3 regions of the Enterococcus sp. AZ177 genome follow, and region 2 is predicted to be linked to each of the others. Evidence: riboswitches for the same ligand, from Rfam matches in the RefSeq annotation. Region 2 holds a riboswitch; each other region holds the start of a gene.

Region 1 (5,347 bases), 170 kb from region 2:
TTTTCATGCAATAAATCCAAATATCCTATCGCTTTATCAGATAATCCTTTCGCTTCAATACTTGGTAAAAGAACGGTTAATGTCTCAGCAATGTCGCCGATCAGTTCTCGTTCCGGTTGGAAATATTGGTCGATTTCAGCCGGTGTATCATCAATTACTATAATCGCCGAATCTCCTTCTGCATTCCAATTTCTAGCCTCATATTCTATTGGATCATAGCCGACCGCAATCACCAAATCACTGCGTTTTAATAGCATATCACCTGGTTGATTGCGAAACAAACCGATTCGTCCGAAGAAGTGGTCTTCTAATTTTCGAGAAATCACTCCTGCAGCTTGGAACGTTTCAACGACTGGAATGTTCGTTTTCTCAACGATTGCGCGAATTGCCTTTGCTTCTTTATCTGTAGAGGCACGCATCCCGACCAATAACACAGGCAGCTCAGCCGCTTGAATCCGTTGTGAAAGGTAGTCGATATCTTTTGATGAAGCAGAGCCGATTTTCGGATCACTCAATGGTTTTATGCCGACAGATTCTACTGGAGCATCAACTACATCTTGCGGAATACTGATAAAACTAGCTCCTTTTTTTGACGACTTTGCCAATCGATAAGCATTTGCTAAGACTTCAGAAATGGTCTCTGGATCTTGAATTTCTGCACTGTACTTCGTGATTGGCTCGAATAAAGCTGCATTGTTCATACTTTGGTGGGTTAATTTTAATAAGTCTCTTCGTTTTACTTGACCACCGATCGCCAGTACAGGATCGCCTTCTGCTGTAGCCGTTACTAACCCTGTAGCGAGATTACTCGCACCTGGACCACTCGTTGCAACAACTACACCTGGATTTCCAGTCAAGCGACCAACGGCAGCTGCCATAAAGGCTGCATTTTGTTCATGACGCGTTACGATCAATTCTGGGCCATCATCGACTAACGCATTAAACAGACCATCAATCTTTGCTCCTGGAATTCCAAAGACATAATCGACTTGATGATTTTTCAAACTCTCAACAATCACTTCGGCACCATTTCTGCTTTTATCCATTACGTGTTACACCCTTTCTGAAATCATGTTTCATTAAACCAATTCCCTTATACAAAAAAGAATATAAAGAATCTACATTAAGGAAAACCGTATTTTATAGTACAGTTACAAACCCTGTATCAATTTCAATTATAGCATGTTGCCTATTATTTGTTTAATCATTTGATCCCAAAAATAAGAGAACATCGAAACATAAAGGTTCATACTTTCCGATATTCTTTCTAAATCATTAGATAGCAATTATTTGAGGCTATGTTTAAGAAAGAGTAAAGAAAATAGTACGTAGTCATTTTCCACTCTTTTCAACTCGACCGCTATACCCCTCTAGAAAACGGAATTTTCTACTTTAAATAACAAGTATATCCGTTTCAGATCGACATATTATAAAAAAATTAATATTTACTTTATTGACTTTAACGAAGATATTCACTATATTTAGGGCGATCTGAATAACTTGTTAGGTGAGGCTCCTATGGAAACACAGGCTACTGCTCAAAAATGTCGAAAGACAGGAATGGGTAGGACAGGAATTGTCGAATTAAGGCTTTTCACAAAGTAGCTAAAAGCTCTGCTTTTTACGTTTCATAGTGCTAAAACTCAACGATGAGAATGATGAAAAGCTCTTTTTGTGCTGAAATCAATCCACCTTCGCTGAGTTATTCTAAGCGAAGGTTTTTTGTTTTGATAGATAATGTTGACAGAATTTTATTTCCAGGAGGTGGATATACAAATCGAAGGAGAAAACATCTCTTCATTGTGATTTAATGGTTTAGAGATACTTCTTTTAATTTTGACTTACTGTGATTCATTATTTTAGTATAAAGATCTTTTTGTCCCCCATCTAAATCAATTCCTAATGCCAAACTTTATTTGATGATCAATTAAAATGATTAGCGAGGAATAAACTATGAAAACTGGAATAAAATGGTTAATTTGTATAATTCTTTTTGTTCTCTTGATTTTTACAGGAATTGGGAGTTACACCGCAATAAATTTTCATAATGGAAAAAAAATGGCTCAATCCCAAGTGAATAAGAGCAAGAATACTAACTTCTCTGGTGATCAACAGACAAATCTGAAAGAGATCACGATTATGTTAATTGGTGATGACGGTCGTGAAGATGATGAAGATGGCGGACGTGCTGATACATTAATGGTCGCCCACTATAACAGTGAAACAAAACAACCAAAATTAATATCAATCATGAGAGATTCTTATGTGTCAATACCTGGACATGGGTTAGAGAAAATCAATGCTGCTTACGCGTACGGCGGAGCCGAATTAACACGAAAGGTCCTCAATGACTCATTTGGTTTGCCAATCAATTATTATATTTCGGCAGATTTTACTCATTTTGTTCAATTAATCAATGAACTTTATCCAAAAGGGATTGAAATCGATGCAGAAAAAGATATCAACCTAGACAATGTCGACATCAAAAAAGGCAAACAACTCATGGATGGTAACACGTTATTACAGTATGCTCGTTTTCGAATGGATGAAGAGGGCGATTTTGGTCGAGTAAGAAGACAACAACAAGTTATGGACGCACTGGCAAAACAATCTAAAGATGCTGTCTCCTTCTTACAACTTCCGAAAATAGCGGGCGAAGCGGTCGGTTACTTAGATACGAATATCCCCACTGATCTTCTTATAGATTTAGCAAAAGATTTTCTATCAGGCAATGTCAAAACGCTTGAAACTTTATCTGTACCAGTTAAAGGGAGCTGGGCATTTAACGATTATACTGATGCTGGAAGTGTCTTAGAAATAGACGAGAAACAAAATGAAGAAGCTATTCATAGCTTTTTGGATGATGGGGCAGCGAAATGAAACAATCCAAAAGATTCTCTAAGATGCATTATTTAGATTTTTATGTTTTGGTCCCTTATTTTATTTTGTCAATCATAGGTATTTTAATGGTCTATAGTTCAAGTTCCTATCAATTATTAGATAGTGACCTTGGAACGTCGAGTAAAGCAATCAAACAAACGATGTATTTTCTTTTTAGTATCGTGTGTATGAGTTTTGTTTATCGGATTAACTTGTCCGTTCTTCGTAAACCTAAAATGATGTATGTTATTTTGGCGATGACGTTCTTATCTATTGTTGCTTTGCCCTTTATTGGAACAAGTGTTGGTGGTGCTAAGCGCTGGATCAATCTAGGCGTACTTTTGTTTCAACCATCTGAGTTAGTTCCTTTAGTACTCGTTCTTTATTTAGCTGCAAACTTGGCTAAAACAGACACGCTCGTTCCTTTTAGGTTCAAAGATCATAAACGTTCTTTATTTGTGGCTATGTTCTTTATGTTTTTTGTAGCTTTACAACCAAATATTGCTGGAGCGTCAATGATTTTTATCCTTGTTTTAGTCTTGTTTTTATCCAGCGGACTATCTCCTTTATTTATGTCGATAGCTTTAATTGGTTTCGTTGCGATAAAACGTTTAGGAACCGTTCTTTTATTGTCGATTCCAACAAATTGGATGCCTGAAAAATTCGGGTATTTAGTAACTCGTTTCGAAGTGATGCAAAATCCTTTCATTGATCCGACTGGCAAAGGGTTTCAAACGTCAAATGCTTATTATGCCATGCATAATGGTGGTTTTTGGGGCTTAGGTTTAGGCAATAGTATTCAAAAAAAGGGGTTCCTGCCAGCTGCTGATACAGATTTTATTTTTGCCATTTGTATCGAAGAGCTGGGATTGATTGCTTCTTTAGGGATTTTATTTTTAGTATTCTTTATGGTTGCTCGTTTATTTTTACTTGCGATAAGATCAAAAATCCTTTATTACTCCTATCTTTATATTGGTTGTGGGATGTTACTTTTACTTCAAGTATCCGTAAACGTAGGGAGCTTGTTAGGGTTTATCCCTATGACAGGATTGACATTCCCTTTCATCAGTTATGGTGGATCTAGTTTGCTGATATTGAGCATTACACTTGGTATTGCATTGAATGCCCGTGCGACGGAAATGAGAGAAATAGGGAAGCAACAAGGAGAACTGGCATGAGACAAAACGTAAATCCAAATAGTGAACCTGTGAATTATGCGCTTCTTTTACCTGTTTTTCTTTTGATAGTTGTCGGCTTTATTGCCCAGTATGGCGCATTTTATGCAGATCCGTCAGTTGAATCAATTACTCCTTTGATGATAAAACAACTTCTATGGACTATCTTAGGCATTGTGGCAATGTTTATCACGATGTTTATTCCAATTAAATATTTGTGGAAATTTACTCCTACACTTTATGGTTTATCGCTGTTACTAATGAGTTTGCTGATAAAATTTCACGACCCAGTTATGGCCGCCGCAACTGGTACCAAACGTTGGATTCGACTAGGACCACTCTCATTTCAGCCATCAGAATTCATGAAACTTGGCTATATTTTGATGTTGGCCTATGTCGTGACAAGAAGACGGCAGAAGGCCTCAAATCCTTCTACTTTGAAAGAAGATTTCCGATTATTAGGGGAATTATCCCTTGTCAGTCTACCTGTTTTTGCTTTGATGTTTTATCAAAAAGATTTTGGTACAAGTTTAGTATTTATTTCGATATTTCTTGGTGTGGTGCTTGTTTCTGGTTGTTCTTGGAAAATTTTAACGGTTGGATTTGGGATTTTAAGTGTGATTGGTGTTAGCGGTATTTTGTTAGTTTTAACGGAACGAGGCCAAGCTATCCTTTCCTATCTTCATTTTCAGCCCTATCAGTTTAATCGAATCCATGCTTGGCTGAATCCTTTCGAATATGCAGACTCCATTTCATTTCAACAAGCTCGTGGGTTAACTGCTATCGGATCTGGAGAGATGTTGGGAAAAGGACTGACCGATCTACAAATTTATGTTCCTGTTAGAGAGTCCGATATGATTTTCACTGTGATTGGTGAAGCCTATGGTTTTATAGGAACTTGTACCTTGATTTTGCTGTTCTTTTATCTCATTTATCAAATGCTGATCTGTACGCTCAATGCAAAACGAGAGTTTTATGCGTATATTACGACTGGTGTGATTATGTATTTCTTATTTCACATATTAGAAAATATTGGCTCTAATATTGGTTTACTTCCTTTGACTGGGATTCCTTTACCCTTTATTAGTCAAGGTGGTACAGCTTATTTGGCTAATTTTATTGGGGTTGGGTTGATTCTTTCGATGTATTATCAGAAAGAAAAAAACTAGTCTGTTGTTTTAACTCTATAGTGAGAAGTGTACATGATACAAAACAAGGAGGTCGCGATTATGCTCCCTCCTTCTTCTGTTACAATTTAAAATCTATATCATTATAATTTACCCCTTCCTGCG
Region 2 (5,347 bases):
TGTTGGGCGAAATTTGCGTGTTGGTCAATATGAACGAACATTGCAATTTTCGAACACTGAAATGGAGAAATTCTCTCCAGCTTCATTGATTACACGGAATACCAATGACATCCAACAAATGCAAATGGGAATCGTGATGATCATGCGAATTGTTTTGTATGCACCGATCTTAGGGATAGGCGGTATCTATAATGTCTACCAAACAGGAACAGGTATGGGATGGATCGTAGGTGTCGCTGTTGCGGCTGTTCTAGTGTTAGTCTTAAGCCTATTATTAACAACCATGCCTAAGTTTAAAGCGTTACAAAATTTAGTCGACAGAGTGAACTTAGTATCACGTGAAATCATTACAGGACTTCCTGTTATCCGAGCTTTTTCTCGTGAGAAATTTGAAGAAAAACGTTTTGATGTTGCGAATACGAATTTAATGAAGACACAATTATTTGTAAACCGCGCAATGTCGATCATGATGCCTGTAATGATGCTTTTGATGAATGGTATTTCTGTGCTGATCGTATGGGTCGGCGGACATAACATGAATAACGGTCAACTTCAAGTTGGGGATATGATGGCGTTCATCACGTATACGATGCAAATCGTTATGGCCTTTATGATGTTGTCAATGGTTTCAATTATTCTACCTCGTGCTAACGTAGCTGCTGGTCGTGTGGAAGAAGTACTTGAAACAGAACCAACAATCAAAGATCCAGAACATCCTAAAGATGATCATGACTTTAAAGGCGAAGTGAAATTCGAAGGTGTAGAATTCCGTTACGGAGATGCCGATGAAGATGTGTTGCACCACATTAACTTTACAGCCAAACCAGGGCAAACAACGGCAATTATCGGTTCAACTGGTTCAGGTAAATCAACAATTGTGAATCTGATTCCGCGTTTGTTTGATGTAACAGGTGGTCGAATCACGATTGATGGAATAGACATTCGTGAATTGAGCTTACACAAATTACATGAAATTATTGGATTTGTGCCGCAAAAAGGAATCTTGTTCTCAGGTGATATTGCATCAAATATCAAGTTTGGCGATGCAAATATCTCAGATGAACAAATGAGAAAAGCTGCTGAAATAGCCCAAGCAGAAGAATTTATCGATTCAAATGAAAAAGGCTATAGCCGAGAAATTTCTCAAGGCGGAAATAATGTTTCTGGTGGACAAAAACAACGTCTATCCATTGCACGTGCCTTAGCGAAAAATCCTAAAATCTTGATTTTCGATGATTCATTCTCAGCACTAGATAATAAAACGGATGTAGCGTTACGAAAAGCGCTATCTGAAAATATAAAAGGGGCAACTCAAATCATTGTTGCACAAAAAATTTCTACGATTCTTCATGCAGATAATATTATCGTATTGAACGAAGGTCGTGTTGTAGGTCATGGAACACACGATGAACTAATGAAATCATCCACTGTCTATCAAGAAATTGCCCAATCACAATTGAGCAATGCTGAATTAGGCATAGAAGAAGCAGAGTAGGGAGGAGCGAATAATAATGGCAGAACAAACACAAAATCGCCCTCGTGGCGGACGCGGACCTGGACAAGGCGCTCCAGTGGAAAAAGCCAAAGATTTTAAAGGAACACTAAAAAAATTAATCTCCTATATTGGTGCTTATAAAATACCCGTTTTCTTTGTAATGATCTTTGCAATTGCTTCAACTGTATTTAACATTTGGGGTCCAAAAATCTTATCACAAGCAATCACAGAATTATTTAATGGCTTGATTAAAAAATATCAAGGAACCGGTGGTATTGATTTCAATAAAATTGGTGGAATCTTACTCTTTATGTTAGGACTTTACTTAGTGGCATCTGTTTTCGGGATTGTTCAAGGCTGGATCATGTCAACGATTTCGCAAAAGATAACGTATCGGATGCGTAAAGAAATTTCAGAAAAAATCAATCGCATGCCAATGAATTATTTTGAAAGTCGTACAACGGGTGAAGTATTATCTCGGATCACCAATGACGTAGATACTTTAGGACAGTCATTAAACCAATCCATCACTCAGTTGATCACATCAGTCTTTACCATCATTGGGGTTATTGTCATGATGCTATCGATTTCTGTTCAAATGACCGGTATTGCTATTTTGATTGTACCGATTTCAATGATCTTGATTTTAATTGTTGTGAAAAATTCGCAAAAATACTTTAAAACACAACAAGAATATCTTGGGGTTATCAATGGTAAAGTCGAAGAAACAATCGGTGGATACAACATCGTACGTCTATTCAATGATGAAGAAAACTCTCTTGAAGAATTCAAAACGCAAAATGACGTTTTATTCAAATCAGCTTGGAAATCACAATTTCTTTCTGGTTTAATGCAACCTATTATGAATTTTGTAGGAAACCTAGGCTATGTTGCTGTAGCGATTTTTGGTGGGATTTTAGCCTATAACGGTACAATCACAGTTGGAGATATCCAAGCCTTTATCCAATACGTTCGTAACTTGACACAACCTATTGCTCAATTGGCGCAAGTTTCAAACTTACTTCAATCAATGGCAGCATCAGCTGAACGTGTCTTTGAATTCTTAGAAGAAGATGAAGAAGCACAAACAGTACCAAACCCAGTTAAACTTGACAAAGCCAAAGGAATGGTCGACTTTGAACATGTTCGTTTTGGCTACACGCCAGACAAAATCATCATCAATGATTTCAGTTCACACGTTGATCCTGGTCAAACAGTGGCAATCGTTGGGCCGACTGGTGCAGGTAAAACAACAATGGTCAAACTATTGATGCGATTTTACGATGTAACATCTGGTGCGATCAAAATCGATGGATACAATATCAAAGACTTTAACCGTGCAGATTTACGCAAAAATATCGGAATGGTTTTACAAGATACATGGCTATTTAAAGGAACTATCATGGAAAATCTACGTTATGGTCGGTTAGATGCAACAGATGAAGAAGTTTATGAAGCGGCAAAAGCTGCCCATGTTCATCATTTTATCCAAACCTTACCAGGTGGTTATAATATGGAATTAAATGAAGAATCTTCTAATATTTCTCAAGGTCAAAAACAATTATTAACCATTGCTCGCGCTATTTTAGCGGACAAACCGATTTTGATTCTTGACGAAGCAACGTCTTCTGTTGATACAAGGACAGAAGGCTTGATTCAAGGCGCCATGAATAACTTGATGGCTGGCCGCACATCGTTCGTTATCGCTCACCGTTTGTCAACAATTAAAGATGCAGATAAAATCCTTTATATGCAAGACGGAGATATCAAAGAACAAGGAACACATGAAGAGTTGCTTGCTGCTGGTGGCTACTATGCATCGCTTTATAATTCTCAATTTGAAGAGCTAGATCAATAAACAATAGTTGAAAGAAGAGGGAGTTGTTTCTGCTCCTACCGGTTTTTCGGATTCTTTGAGACTGAGATATGACTCATAGAGTGATGTCTCAGTCTTTTCTTTTTTCTAAAAAAAACTTCCTTAATATTGATTAAGAAAAAATAAAGTCCCTTAAAATAACTTGAAAAAAAACTTTGTCAACGGTATTCTTAAAAAAATAAATAGATAAATAACCTTGTTAGGTGAGGCTCCTATACAAACATAGGCTATTGCGCAGAAACGTCGAAAGACGCCAATGTGTAAAACAGGAATGGTCGAATTAAGGCTTTTCATAAAATAGCTAAGAATGTTTCTTTACGTTGTATAGTGCTAAAACTCAGACGATGAGATTGATTGAAAGTCAAACGTCTTAGGAAAAAAATGTTTGGCTTTTTTCTTTTGGCGAATAATGAATGTATTGACTGATCGTGCAATGTTATTGGGCCTACTTGTGTTTTTTTAGGAATACTGACAATGTGTAAGTGATGTTATTTAATTTACGAAATGAAGGGATTTTAAACATGAATACGTATAAAGAAAAAAAGTTTACCCCCGCAATTTTAAGTACCATATTATTTGTGGTGCTGACCTTTTTAGTTGTTCAGAATGTCTCGTGGTTTCATCAGATTGATTCAGCGATTTATCAATTTAATTGGAAACCAAACGAGATGATTACGAGCAGTGTGAATCTGTTTGCTAAGACGGCAACCATTGTACCAATTTTTAGTGTAAGCTTAATTAGTTCATTTTTACTTTGGCGGAAAAAACAACCATTATTGGCATTTTGGCTGAGTAGTAACGTTTTGGTTGTTAGTGCTTTGGGGTTTATCTTAAAGCATATTGTTGCAAGGGCAAGACCTGATGTGTCGCAGTTAGCTGAGCGTTCGTCATACAGTTTTCCAAGTGGTCATTCACTTTTAGCTATGTGCTTGGTATGCTCAATTTTGTTAGTGACACAGAAAAGAAAAGACAAACTTTTAAAAACGATGTTGATCCTCTATGTTGTTTTGATTGGAATAAGTCGAATTTATTTGAGAGTCCATTATCCGAGTGATGTTATTGGTGGATTTCTTTTAAGTTTTTCATGGGTAAATCTTTCGTACGTTTGCCTTCAAAGAATGTTCCTTAACAGGACATTTTCAACGTCAGATGATAAAAAACGTTTTGTGCAAAAAACGATTTTAGGCGCTTTAACACTTGTGTTATTGGCTGTTGCAGGTGCATCTGCATATGGCGCGACTGTGTTTAAGAATGTGCAAAAAACAGCAGATAAAATATATCAACCACTGAATCGAAACACCAAGCCAGTAGAACTGAACAATAGTGAACCCGTAAGTTTTTTACTTCTAGGCATTGCAAATGACTCAAAGCGTCAAACAGATTTTCGAGCAAATACGATCATGGTCGTGACAGTTAATGATCAATTAAAGAAAACAACGATTACAAGCATACCTAGAGATGCCTACGTAGAAATTATTGGAAAAGAAGGGGCATACGATAAAATCAATCATGCGCATTCTTTTGGTGGTGAGGAAATGATGATTGATACGATCGAGCATTATTTAGACATCCCAATCAATCATTATTTTGTGATCAATATGGATGGATTAGCTGCATTAAGTGATGCTGTCGGAGGCGTCACTGTTAATAATGATTTTGCCTTTGACGCCGAAGGAATCCATTATCCTAAAGGGGAACAGCATCTAGGTGGTTGGGAAACCTTACAGTACGCAAGGATGCGTTATGAAGATCCGCTAGGGGATTACGGTAGACAAAAAAGACAGCGAGAAGTGACGATTCAGTTGACTAAAGAATTACTGTCGATGAAAAGTGTATTTCGTTATCAAGAGTTGTTAGATGTTATTGGTGAAAATGGCCAGACAGATATGACATTAGATCAAATGATGCTGTTGATGAAAAATTATCAAAAGGCACTAGAGAACATTGAAAGCTATCAAATGCAAGGCGAAGACTTT
Region 3 (5,347 bases), 460 kb from region 2:
AAAAATAGAGCCGACTATGAATTTGAGAAAAATAATAGAAGATTTTTTTCTCCAGATCCGGGAAAAATTTTTTTGGCCGATAATATAAAATCACATGCTCCAACACGAATGTATCCGCTAATGAAGTCGGTGTACGTCTACCTCGAATCAAACTATACTCAGCGAAATCCGATTCAGCCAAAACGGACATACTCATTAAAAAAATATAATGCAATAGGCTTTCTTCTTCATCGATTTCAAGTGGATAGCGGCTAAAGAAACGCAAAACAAAAGAGCGCAATGTTTTAAAAAAAGGATCCTGTTCGTATCCCTGACTCTTACTAGATAATCCTTTGTACTCTTTCGGCTGTACCGCAATTCTTTTTTTACTGATCGTCAGCCACAAACTAATCTTCAATTTGCCTTGTTCTTCAAAAGAAAGCGATAAAGCTTTTTCGAGTGCTTCAATGATTCTTGCATTTTGAATGGTCAATGTTTTTTCTTGATGTACATCATAAGGCGTCAAAAACCAATAAATTTGAAAATAAAAATAGCGGATTTGCAACTCTTCCCCTTTTAGCTGACCATTACGAATTTTAAGATCAAATTCTTTTACTATTAAATTTAACTCTTTGATCTTTCGAAATAACGAAGATTCACTGATCATAAATTTTGTAGTGAGCTGAACGATCGTAAATTCTCGATAATGAAATAAATAATCGATCAATTGAAATTTGACTGATGCGCGGACATAATCATCCAAAACCTTACTAACTGAAAAATGATCAGACAAGTGAATAGCCACCCATTGTCCATCATAAAAAAGGGAACAGTCCTTTTCGTAAGGTTTCAAGTAATAACTTAATTCCTTCAAATCACTTTCTAAAGAAGCCTTTGAAACCCCTAAATAATCTAGCAACTCATGATCTGCAATTCGACCGCCAGCCAAAATTACTTTCTTTAAAATCCCGATTTCTCTTGCTTCTTTCTTATCTAATAATTCTTCAATTTTCATCCGTATCACTCCACAATCCTTCAAATCCTAACTGATTCGTGATGTCAATCACGTTGGAATAATATGGATGATACAAGAAATCTTTTTGATAAAGCGCTTCAAGTTTTTGACCCATTTGAATACCAAGTGCTAGTGTGTTGATTTTCTCTAAAATATTTGCTTTGGAAATTAATTGTGCTCCCAAAATTTTGTGGCTCTCTTTTTCAAAAATAATTTTTCCACAAATTTTTTCACATCCTGAAAATTGAGCACTTTTTTGCTGAACATGGGCAACAGCAATTGACTGCCCGTGAAAGAGCCCCTCTGCTTCCGTCAACCCAGTACTTGCGATATAATAATCAACAAGTTTTGTTCCAATCGTTCGAAGCGAGCCGACAAATGGTGTTGTTGGTTCAACAAGATTTTGAGCTACAACTAAGCCAGCTCTAACCGCATTATTCACTAAAGGAATGTAAAAAGAGTCCTTTGACACGCCATACTGGACCTGAATACAGTCACCGATTGCAAAAATATCTGTTTGAGAGGTTTGCAAGTACTCATTTACAAAAACAGTCTGATCTGTATGCGTTTGAATAGATTCATCCAAATAGCCTAGATCCGGACGGACATTCATCGCAAAAATCGCACTATCACATAACAGTTTAGATTTCTTTGTTTCAATCAGTAGACCTTCATCTGTGTCGATCGCTTTTTCAACCATTTCATCAAAATGAAATACAACACCTCGAGACTCCATTTCGGCTTGTACTGGTCGTATCATCTCCTCATCGAAATACTTGAATAATAAATAATCCATCCGCTCAAAAAGATGCACTTCTTTTCCTTTTTTCAACAGCATATCTGCTGCTTCCCCACCGATTTGTCCACCACCGATCAAGGCTACTTTATCACTCCTTTCCAATCGTTCAATAGCTTGTAAAACGCCAGGTAAAAATTTATATTTTAATACCTTTTCTGAATCACTACCCAGAATTTTCTGCGACCATTGACTAGAACCTGTCGCTAAAATCAATTTATCGAAAGACATAAAAAACGTTGCTGCTTGTTTTTCATACTTAACGATATACTGTTTCGAATCCATACTGACCACTTTGGCATTTAACAACAAAGAAATACCCTTTTCTATTAATTGTTGTTCTGAAATAAACTCTGCAGTTTGAATAGATTCGCTTGTTTTATTAAAATACCGGTTGATTCCTCCCGGCAAATAACCAATCGTTTCCTGTTTCTCGATTAAATGAATTTCTGCAACGGGGTGTTTTTTTCTAATAGCCAAAGCAGCCGACACGCCAGCAAAAGATGCACCAATGATCACAACTTTCATAGTAAACCCTTCCTTCTAAATAAAAAAAACGCTTTCTTAAAGAATAGCATACGCTTGGTCTAATCGCATAGAATTAAACTGATTTACTTTCCGTTTTTATAAAAAAATCCGTTTACCCACATCAAGGAGAGCAAACGGATCCATTATGTTATTCTTTGTCTTTCATAAAATTCTGAATCGCTTCAGCATTCGTTTGTTCATCTAATTCAATCACGCTTCCAGATTCAGTATAATCATTGAAGTTCCATGACCCTTCTACGGGAACAGATAGTGATTTTAATGGTTTCACTTTTCCAGTTAGAAAATCTTTTGCTAAATCGATTAGAAGACTTGTGGGTACATTTGTATCGATTTTTCCGACCATTTTCCCTGCTACTTGTGGTAATTCCCAAATTGGAATCAAATCTTTAGATTGCTCTACTAAAGCATCCATCACCTGTTGTTGACGTCTGATCCGACCGAAATCGCCTTCTTCATCCATTCTAAAACGAGCATACTGCAGTAAACTATTACCATGTAATGTTTGTTTCCCTTTAAAGATATCCACACCGTCTAAATTAATATCTTTTTCAGCGTCAATCGTTACCCCTTTTGGATAAAGCTCGTCAATAATATCACTAAATTCTTTAAAATCCATGACTACATAATAATTGATTGGTAAATCAAAATTCGTTTTCAGCACGTCTTTTGTCATTTGTGCACCACCATATGCATATGCGGCGTTTATTTTATCTTGTCCGCCATCTGGAAAAGTTACATAGCTGTCTCTCATAATCGAAATCAATTTAGGCTGCTTCGTTTTCCCATCATAGTGCGCTACCATAAGCGTATCTGAACGCCCTTGGTCTTCATCGTCATCTCTTGAATCATTTCCGACGATCATCACAGTCAACTCTTTATCACTTGCTTGTTCATCACCAGTGAAATTCTGGTTCTTATTGGACAATGTTGATTCACTTTCTTCCTTGGCTGTTTGGAATGAAATGGCTGCATAACATCCTACACTGACAACGACAAGAAGAATAGATAATACCGTGATAATCACTATTTTTACAGATTTCTTCATTGGTTATTCCTTTCTATAGCTCCGCTAATTCATTGGATAAAAACAAAAAACTTCACCAAGAGCACTCAGCGAAGGGATTAGACTATAGGCGTTTAAATTGATGACATTTGCCATTTATTTAGAACGTACCTTACTCTTCTCTTCGTTGAGTTTTAGCACTATATAACGTAAAAAGCATTGCTTTTAGCTACTTTGAAAAACGCCTTAATTCGACGAATTTTGTCCTACCCATACCTGTCTTTCGACATTACTGAGCAGTAGCCTGTGTTTATATAGGAGCCTCACCTAACAAGTATTTAATTCATTTTAAACTATAATCGTATCGAATCACAAAGTCAAATTAAATTTGATAGACGTTATCCAACTTGTGTAGTTATGTTCCTAAACTAAACCGACTCTGTGCTTGTTCCCACGGTAAAATCCACGCTGGCTAATAAATCGTTTCACTAAAAAATCTTTATATTTTCTTAAAAAATGACTATCCAACTAAAAAAAAAACTTTAGATAGACATTCTTTCTTTTATCTGTTTCAATGTTTAAAAGACCCAACTTTTGGAGGCTATAAATGGACCATTTTTTAGAAAAACAGCAAGAGTATTTTTTTAACTTTTTAACAGACAGCATTGACAATTTTTTACTAGATCATTCCGATGAACGATTTTATGCATTTGCTTTGGACTGCAATATTTATGAGGAAGGTGAAATCAACTTATGCTTTAATACAGTAGACCTTTGGCGAGAAACAACCAGTTATTACGCAACTAAAGGCTACACTAAAACACAATTGGAAGAAATGAAGTACAATTCCGGTGATTGGGATGAAAATCAGCGATTTGCCTCTCTTCATTTATTTGATGATTGGGTAGAAGATGAACAAGATATTGAGGTAGTTCTTGAATGGCTTTGCCAGCAACTCATTCTTTTGACCGATAACGAAACATTTAAACGAATCCCAAAAACAGAAGACTTCAAACTGCTCGTTTATGATCATGATGAAACGCCAGCCGACTCACAAGAACGATTTGAAAAAATAGGCATGTCAGATTTTTTTCAAATAGAATAGCGAAAAAGGAATCAGTAAAACAGAAATCTGTTTGCTCTGATTCCTTTTCCTTTTTCTTAGCTACTAAAATTATGTTCTATATTATTGGCTATAACTAATCAAGTGGGATTTAAACAGGATCAAGACAGTGAATTGAAAGGTTTGGGAGACGTTAACATTATATACTACAAATAGGAATTCCACTATAACAGACGTGTTATAAACTTAAAAAAAAAGAGAGAAGGAATAAAAATGGGTATCACACAAGCACAAGGTGTACAATGGGCAAAAAATTCAATTGGGAAAGCATATGACTATGATAAAGCTGCTGGGGTTCAATGTTTTGATTTAATCAATCAATATGGGCACGATTTATTTGGCGTTTCTTTTTCTGGAGCATATGCAAAAGATTTGATGCGAACAGGTAATGTTGGAGGCTTTCGAGTCATTCCAAATACGGCAGGATTTTTGCCATTACCAGGAGATATTTTTGTTTATAATAATGGTTTTGCAGGTCATACTGGAATTGTTGTAGGATCAGTAACAAGTAATGGATTTATAGGCGTAGATCAAAATGGCCGAGGAAATAACGATCCCTGCACGCAACGTACATTTAATTACAATAGCTTTGCAGGGGTCGTACGTCCGCCTTTTACAGTTACACCACCATTTCCAAGTAGAGCCTGTAAGGTTAAAGTTGGAAATATTGTTCGACTATTAGGTAGCGCAACAAATGCATCACCATGGTCATCGAATGAAAAAATTCCAGCTAACGTAGTTAATCAATACTATAAAGTAGAACAGATACACAAACTTAACACAAAAGTGGGCAACTCAGAATATCAAGTACTGATTAACTCCAATGCAAGTACTTACCGAAAATGGATCTATGAACATGATCTATCCCTTGCTCCAGCACCT

What was found. A riboswitch is a leader RNA that binds a small molecule or an ion and turns the genes downstream of it on or off. The one in region 2 is predicted to bind magnesium.
Region 1: it holds a riboswitch for magnesium, as region 2 does, so the genes downstream of both, IGJ34_RS06645 (LCP family protein) here and IGJ34_RS05825 (phosphatase PAP2/LCP family protein) in region 2, are expected to answer to the same signal.
Region 3: it holds a riboswitch for magnesium, as region 2 does, so the genes downstream of both, IGJ34_RS03500 (LCP family protein) here and IGJ34_RS05825 (phosphatase PAP2/LCP family protein) in region 2, are expected to answer to the same signal.

The regions. Positions count from the first base shown of each region.
Region 1 is NZ_CP172944.1:1,346,545-1,351,891, reverse strand. Features, by position in the region: gene alsS (acetolactate synthase AlsS) at 1-1,046, opposite strand, end outside; M-box (ykoK) riboswitch at 1,493-1,662, shown strand; gene IGJ34_RS06645 (LCP family protein) at 1,954-2,880, shown strand; gene IGJ34_RS06640 (FtsW/RodA/SpoVE family cell cycle protein) at 2,877-4,058, shown strand; gene IGJ34_RS06635 (FtsW/RodA/SpoVE family cell cycle protein) at 4,055-5,224, shown strand; gene IGJ34_RS06630 (hypothetical protein) at 5,304-5,347, opposite strand, start outside.
Region 2 is NZ_CP172944.1:1,181,175-1,186,521, forward strand. Features, by position in the region: gene IGJ34_RS05815 (ATP-binding cassette domain-containing protein) at 1-1,495, shown strand, start outside; gene IGJ34_RS05820 (ABC transporter ATP-binding protein) at 1,512-3,353, shown strand; M-box (ykoK) riboswitch at 3,560-3,727, shown strand; gene IGJ34_RS05825 (phosphatase PAP2/LCP family protein) at 3,893-5,347, shown strand, end outside.
Region 3 is NZ_CP172944.1:721,750-727,096, reverse strand. Features, by position in the region: gene IGJ34_RS03510 (helix-turn-helix domain-containing protein) at 1-994, opposite strand, end outside; gene IGJ34_RS03505 (FAD-dependent oxidoreductase) at 984-2,318, opposite strand; gene IGJ34_RS03500 (LCP family protein) at 2,467-3,384, opposite strand; M-box (ykoK) riboswitch at 3,516-3,684, opposite strand; gene IGJ34_RS03495 (DUF4303 domain-containing protein) at 3,950-4,447, shown strand; gene IGJ34_RS03490 (hypothetical protein) at 4,679-5,347, shown strand, end outside.